One region of the Paractinoplanes abujensis genome, then DNA from elsewhere that is predicted to be linked to it. Evidence: riboswitches for the same ligand, from Rfam matches in the RefSeq annotation. Region 1 holds a riboswitch; the other holds the start of a gene.
What was found. A riboswitch is a leader RNA that binds a small molecule or an ion and turns the genes downstream of it on or off. The one in region 1 is predicted to bind ZMP and ZTP.

Region 1 (3,354 bases):
GCCGGGGGCAGCGCCTTGGTCGACGGGTGGTCGTGCAGCCGCCGCCAGGCCTGGCCGGTGTGCAGGTCGACCACGATCAGGCCGTTGGGCCCCTGATCGGCCGAATCGGTGATGAAGGCGGCGTTACGGCGCAGATCGAACCGCACGTCGTTGAGGTAGGTGGTCGGCAGGGCGACGTCCGGGTCGAACAGGATGGTGCGGACGACCTGGTCGGTGGTCAGGTCGACGCAGACCAGCTTGGGGCCGCCGTGCTCGGTGGGCTGGAACATCGGGCTGCCGGTGTCGAGGATCCACAGGCGGTCGGCCGGGTCGACGACCACGCTCTGCACCGAGACCAGCGCCTCGGGGTCGGCGTCGCCGTTCGGGGTGTTCCAGTCGAGATCGGGATAGGGAACCGGCTCGCCGTCGCGGATCTCCGCCACCGTGTACCGGACGTCGTCACCCCACTTGGGGAAGTTGACGAAGATGCGGCCGTTGCGGGAGACGGCGACCCCGGTGGGCATCGGGCCGGCCTTGAAGAGGTGGACGGTTTCGAGGGTTTGATCGCTCACGCCGCGCCGCATACCCGCGGAGGCGAGCCCTAAGGCTCCAGGACGGACCTGGAGCCTCAGGACGTCGGTCAGCCCAGGTCGACGCTGGGGTAGAGCGGGAAGCCGGCCAGCAGCTCGGCCGCCTGCTTGTGGACGCGGTCGGAGACGGCCGGGTCGAGGTGGAACTTGGCCTTCGACGTGGCGTCGGGGGTGGTGCCGGCCAGAACCGTGTGGATCAGCTCGGCGATCTGATCCATCTCGGCCACGCCCAGGCCACGCGAGGTCAGGGCGGGGGTGCCGACCCGGATGCCCGAGGTGTACCAGGCGCCGTTCGGGTCGTTCGGGATCGCGTTGCGGTTGGTGACCACGCCCGAGTCGAGCAGGGCCTGCTCGGCCTGGCGACCGGTCAGGCCGAACGGGTGCACGTCGATCAGCACCAGGTGGTTGTCGGTGCCGCCGGAGACCAGCTGCACGCCCCGCTTGGTGAGGCCCTCGGCCAGCGCCTGGCTGTTGGCGACGATCTGCTGGGCGTAGGTGGCGAACGACGGCTGCCGGGCCTCGGCGAACGCGATCGCCTTGGCCGCCATCACGTGGGCCAGCGGGCCGCCCAGCACCATCGGGCAGCCCCGGTCGACCTGCTCGGACAGCTCGGGCTGGGCGAACACGGCGCCACCGCGCGGGCCGCGCAGCGACTTGTGCGTGGTGGTGGTGACGATGTGCGCGTGCGGGAACGGGCTGAAGTCGCCGGTGAACACCTTGCCCGCGACCAGACCGGCGAAGTGCGCCATGTCGACCATGAACGTCGCGCCCACCTCGTCGGCGATCTCACGCAGGGTCGCGAAGTTCACCTTCCGGGGGTACGCCGAGTAGCCGCCCACGATGATCAGCGGCTTGAACTCGCGGGCCGTCTCGCGCAGGGCCGCGTAGTCGATCTGCCCGGTGGCCGGGTCGACCCCGTACGAGCGCTGGTCGAACATCTTGCCCGAGATGTTGGGCCGGAAGCCGTGAGTGAGGTGGCCGCCCGCGTCGAGCGACATGCCCAGCATGCGCTGGTTGCCGAAGGCCTGCCGCAGCTCGGCCCACTCGGCGTCGGTCAGGTTGTTGATCTGACGCTTCTCGAACTTCTGCAGGTACGGCACCTCGACCCGGTCGGCCAGGATCGCCCAGTAGGCCACGAGGTTGGCGTCGATGCCGGAGTGCGGCTGCACGTACGCGTAGGGGGCGTCGAACAGGGCCTTCGCGTGCTCGACGGCGATCGACTCGACCGTGTCGACGTTCTGGCAGCCCGCGTAGAAGCGGCGCCCGATCGTGCCCTCGGCGTATTTGTCGGACAGCCAGTTGCCCATCGCGAGCAGCACGGCCGGCGAGGCGTAATTCTCGCTCGCGATCAGCTTGAGCGACTCGCGCTGGTCGGTCAGCTCCTTGGCGATGGCGTCGGCGATGCGCGGCTCGACGGACCGGACCACGTCGAGGGCGGAGCGAAATGCGGTGGATTCGGCGTTCAGCTCGGACATGGGACCTCTCTATCACTGTGCAGAGGCCCAGGCGCACGGCAGGTCGTCGCCGATCTGCTCGGCGTCGGAGCCGCTCCCCGATGGTTGACCACCTTGACGCGCCAGTCACGGCCCGTCGGTGAGCATACCCGGCGGGCCGGACCCGGGCACTAGCCTGATCATCGTGAACGGCGTGCAGATCCTGCTCATCATCGGCCTGGGCATCTTCGTCTCGTCCATGGCACGACGCCGCGGGGTCGAGCCAGGGATGATCATCGTGGTGCTGGCGGCCGCCGCGTCGTTCATCCCGGGGGTGCCCCGCCTCGAGCTGGAGAGCGAGGTCATCCTCGCGATCGTCATCCCGCCGCTGCTCTACTCGGCCACCCGCGGCGCCTCGTTCGCCAACTTCGGGGCCAACATCAGATCCATCTGGGCGCTCGGCGTCCTGCTGGTCGCGGTCACCTGTGGCGCGCTCGGGTTCCTGTCGTCGTGGCTGCTGCCCACGCTCGGGCTGTCGGTCGCCTTCGTGCTGGGCGCGGTGCTGGCCCCACCCGACACGATCACCACCGTCTCGCACGGCGACGAGATCGGGCTGCCGCAACGGGCCACCACGATCCTCACCGGCGAGAGCCTGGTCAACGACGCCACCGCGCTGACCCTGTTCAGCATCGCCGTGGCCGCCGTCAACGGTGAGCACACCACCTGGTCGGGTGGGTTCCTGGAGTTTCTCCGTACGGCGTCGATCGGGCTCGGCATCGGCGCCTTGTTCGCCTACGGCGCGCTGCGCATCCGCAAACGGCTGCAGAACCCGACGCTCGAGACGTCACTGGTGCTGCTCGTGCCGTTCACGGCGTTCCTGGCCGCCGAGGAGGTGCACGCGTCGGGCATCCTGGCCGTGGTCATGGCCGCCTTCTCGATCAGCGTGAACCTGACGCTCGACCCGCAACATCAGTACCCGGGCGGCTACCGGACGCGGCTGCAGGAGGAACAGGTCTGGCGGGTGCTCGACTTCCTGCTCGAGACGTTCGTCTTCGCGTACATCGGCCTGCAGCTGAAGTTCGTGCTGGCGGAACTGGCCGAGTCGGAGAACCCGGGACTGGCCCGCACCCTGGTGGCGGCGGCCGTCCTGCTGGTCGCGGCGATCGTGCTGCGGCTGGCCGGCGTGTTCGTCATCTTCGGGCGCTGGCGGCTCAAGGAGATCGGGACGGAGCGCCGGGCCGAGTCCGACGTCTACTTCCGGGCCCGCTACCAGCGCTGGCGCGAACGGCACGAACGCCGGGGCGGGGTGCCGCTGCCCGCGCCCACCACCAAGGAGATGGTGCTGGTGGGCT
Region 2 (3,354 bases), 2.0 Mb from region 1:
CGACATCGCCACGTTTCGTGAGCTGGGCTGGAATCTGGTCACGCTGCGCGCCTTCGACTGCTTCCCGATGACCCAGCATGTGGAGTGCGTCGCTCTGTTGGAACCCTGACAGCCGGGGTGGTCCCAGATCAATAGACTCCGATCGCTTTCGCAGATCGGAGAAGATCCATGTCCATCGGACGTCGTTCCCTGCTCGCCGCGGGCGCCACCGCGCTCGCCGCGACAGTGGTCCCCACCGCGGCCCACGCCAGTGCCGAGCCTGCCTCGCCCGGCACCTACGACGAGGCCATCCGTGAGCTGCTGCGCGGCAACCGCCGCTTCGTCACCGGCCACCTGCGTCACCCGCACCAGAACGTCGCCGCGATCCACCGGCTGGCCGCGGCCCAGGACCCGTTCGTCATCACGCTCGGCTGCGCCGACTCCCGCGTACCGTCGGAACTGCTCTTCGACCAGGGCCTCGGCGACATCTTCGACAACCGGGTGGCCGGCAACATCGTCGACGACCTGCTGCTGGGCAGCATGGAATACGCCGTCGAGCACTTCGACCCGCCGCTGCTGCTGGTGCTCGGGCACGAGCGCTGCGGCGCGATCTCGGCCACGGTCGACATCCTCCGCAGCGGTGGCGAGGCCCCGGGGCACATCGCCGCCATCGTCGACGCGCTGACCCCGATCGTCGAGCCGGTGCTGAGCCTGCCCGGCGACCCGGTCGAGAACGGCGTCGTGGCCAACGTGCGGGCCCAGGTCGCGGCGCTCACCGCGAGCAGCCCGATCATCCGCGAGAAGGTCGAGGCCGGCCACCTCGGCGTGGCCGGCGCGCGTTACGACCTGGACACCGGGAAGGTCACTCTGCTGTAGCGACGGCCCGCTCGGCGGCGGTGATCGCGTTGCGGAACAGCATCGCCACCGTCGTCGGGCCCACCCCGCCGACCCGCGGGGTGATCGCCCCGGCGACGGCGGCGCACTCCTCGGCGACGTCGGGCAGCAGACGCTTGCCCTCGTAGCGGACCCCGGCGCCGATCACCGTGGCGCCCGGCCGGACGTGCTCGGGCTGGATGATGCCGGGCACCCCGGCCGCGGCGATCAGGATCTCGGCCCGCTTGGTGTAGCGCTCCCAGTCGGGCACACCGGTGTGCACCACGGTGACGGCGGCGTTGGCGGTGGGCCGCTTCTGAGCCAGCAGCATGGCCAGCGGACGGCCCAGGGTGGCCCCCCGGCCCAGGATGACGACCTCGCGCCCGGCCACCGGGATCTCGTAGTGGGCCAGCAGCGCCTCGATGCCGGCCGGGGTGCAGGGCAGCGGGCCGGGCAGGCCGACGGCGAGGCGGCCCATGTTGAGCGGGTGCATGCCGTCGACGTCCTTGTCGGGGTCGAGGGTCATCAGCGCCGCGTCGTAGTCGAGGTGGGCCGGGATCGGGTACTGGATGAGCACGCCGTGCACGTTCTTGTCGGCGTTGAGCTCGGCCACCACGTCGAGCAGCTGCTGCTGGGTGATGTCACCCGAGAGGTGCCGGTGCGGGGAGTCGAAGCCGAGCTCGGCGGCCTGCCGCTGCTTGATCCGGATGTAGCCGGCGCTGGCGTCGTCGTCGCCGACGAGCACGGTGGCCAGGCTGGGCGTCACGCCCTGGGCCTTGAGCTTGGCGGCGCGCTCGGAGACGTCGGCCAGCACGGCCTCGGCGACGGGCTTGCCGGGGAGAAGTCGGGCTTCTGAGGACATGCGACCACCTTGTCGCACGGGGGCCCAGGCGGTCGACTCCCCGTGACAGGCTCCCCGATGGTGTATCCATCCCCGGTGCCGCCAGTCGCCGTGGCTACCAAGGATGCCCGACCTGTCCAGGGCCGCCCCGGCCGGGTTGTTACTGTGCGGTAGATCACGGGAGATCGCAGGTTACGGTGATGCGTCGGTTGTGTGTAGGACCCGAGGAGGGCCCAACGGCTGGGATGCGCGGTCGCGACACGCCGATAGACTTTGCCCCCATGAGCGAATCCCTCCCCGCCCCCGACGGCATCCTGGCGACCGTCACCGAGCCCGGTGACCTCAAGCGCCTCAGCCCCGAGCAGCTGACCCTGCTGGCGGCGGAGATTCGCGACTTCCTGGTGGCCAAGGTGTCGCGCACCGGCGGCCACCTCGGCCCCAACCTCGGCGTGGTCGAGACCACCCTGGCCCTGCACCGCGTGTTCGACTCGCCCCGGGACCGGATCCTGTTCGACACCGGCCACCAGGCGTACGTGCACAAGATCGTCACCGGCCGGCAGGACGGCTTCGACCTGCTGCGCCGGCGCGGCGGACTGACCGGCTACCCGAGCCGGGCCGAGAGCGAGCACGACTTCATCGAGAACTCGCACGCCTCGACCGCCCTGTCCTACGCGGACGGCATGTCCAAGGCGTTCGCCCTGCGCGGCGAGGACCGGCACGTCGTGGCCGTGGTCGGCGACGGCGCGCTCACCGGCGGCATGTGCTGGGAGGCCCTCAACAACATCGCCGCGGCCAAGAACCGCCTGGTCATCGTCGTCAACGACAACGGCCGGTCGTACGCGCCGACCATCGGCGGCCTGGCCGACCACCTCTCCACGCTGCGGCTCAACCCCGGCTACGAAAAGGTGCTCGACCTGGTCAAGGACGCGCTGGGCTCGACACCGGTGGTGGGCAAGCCGGTCTACGAGGTGCTGCACGCGGTCAAGCGCGGCATCAAGGACGCGGTCAGCCCGCAGCCCATGTTCGAGGATCTCGGCATCAAATACCTGGGCCCGGTCGACGGGCACGACGTGCAGGCCATGGAGTCGGCGCTGCGCCGGGCCAAGGGCTTCGACGCGCCGGTCATCGTGCACGCGGTCACTCGCAAGGGTTACGGCTACCGTCCCGCCGAGCAGGACGAGGCCGACTGCCTGCACAGTCCGAGCAGCTTCGACGTCGAGACCGGCAAGTCGCTGGCCGCCTCCAAGCTCAAGTGGACGAGCGTCTTCGCCGACGAGCTGGTCAAGATCGCCGACGACCGGCCCGATGTGGTGGGCATCACCGCCGCCATGGCCGAGCCGACCGGCATCGCCGCACTGGCCAAGAAATACCCCGAGCGCTCGTACGACGTGGGCATCGCGGAGCAGCACGCGGTGACCAGCGCGGCCGGCCTGGCCATGGGCGGCCTGCACCCGGTCGTGGCGGTCTACGCCACGTTCCTCAACCGCGCCTTCGACCAGGTGCTCCTCGACGTGGCGATGCACGAGCTGCCCGTCACGTTCGTGCTCGACCGGGCCGGGATCACCGGCCCCGACGGCCCCAGCCACTACGGCATCTGGGACATGAGCGTCTTCGGTGTCGTGCCCGGGATGCGGATCGCCGCCCCGCGCGACGAGGCGACG

Region 2: it holds a riboswitch for ZMP and ZTP, as region 1 does, so the genes downstream of both, BKA14_RS38155 (bifunctional 5,10-methylenetetrahydrofolate dehydrogenase/5,10-methenyltetrahydrofolate cyclohydrolase) here and BKA14_RS28745 (glycine hydroxymethyltransferase) in region 1, are expected to answer to the same signal.

Annotation. Positions count from the first base shown of each region.
Region 1 covers NZ_JACHMF010000001.1:6,291,441-6,294,794, forward strand. The annotation lists gene BKA14_RS28740 (L-dopachrome tautomerase-related protein) at 1-551, opposite strand, end outside; gene BKA14_RS28745 (glycine hydroxymethyltransferase) at 620-2,044, opposite strand; ZMP/ZTP riboswitch at 2,063-2,163, opposite strand; gene BKA14_RS28750 (cation:proton antiporter) at 2,208-3,354, shown strand, end outside.
Region 2 covers NZ_JACHMF010000001.1:8,281,157-8,284,510, forward strand. The annotation lists gene BKA14_RS38145 (class I SAM-dependent RNA methyltransferase) at 1-109, shown strand, start outside; gene BKA14_RS38150 (carbonic anhydrase) at 169-855, shown strand; gene BKA14_RS38155 (bifunctional 5,10-methylenetetrahydrofolate dehydrogenase/5,10-methenyltetrahydrofolate cyclohydrolase) at 842-1,714, opposite strand; ZMP/ZTP riboswitch at 1,730-1,813, opposite strand; gene dxs (1-deoxy-D-xylulose-5-phosphate synthase) at 1,975-3,354, shown strand, end outside.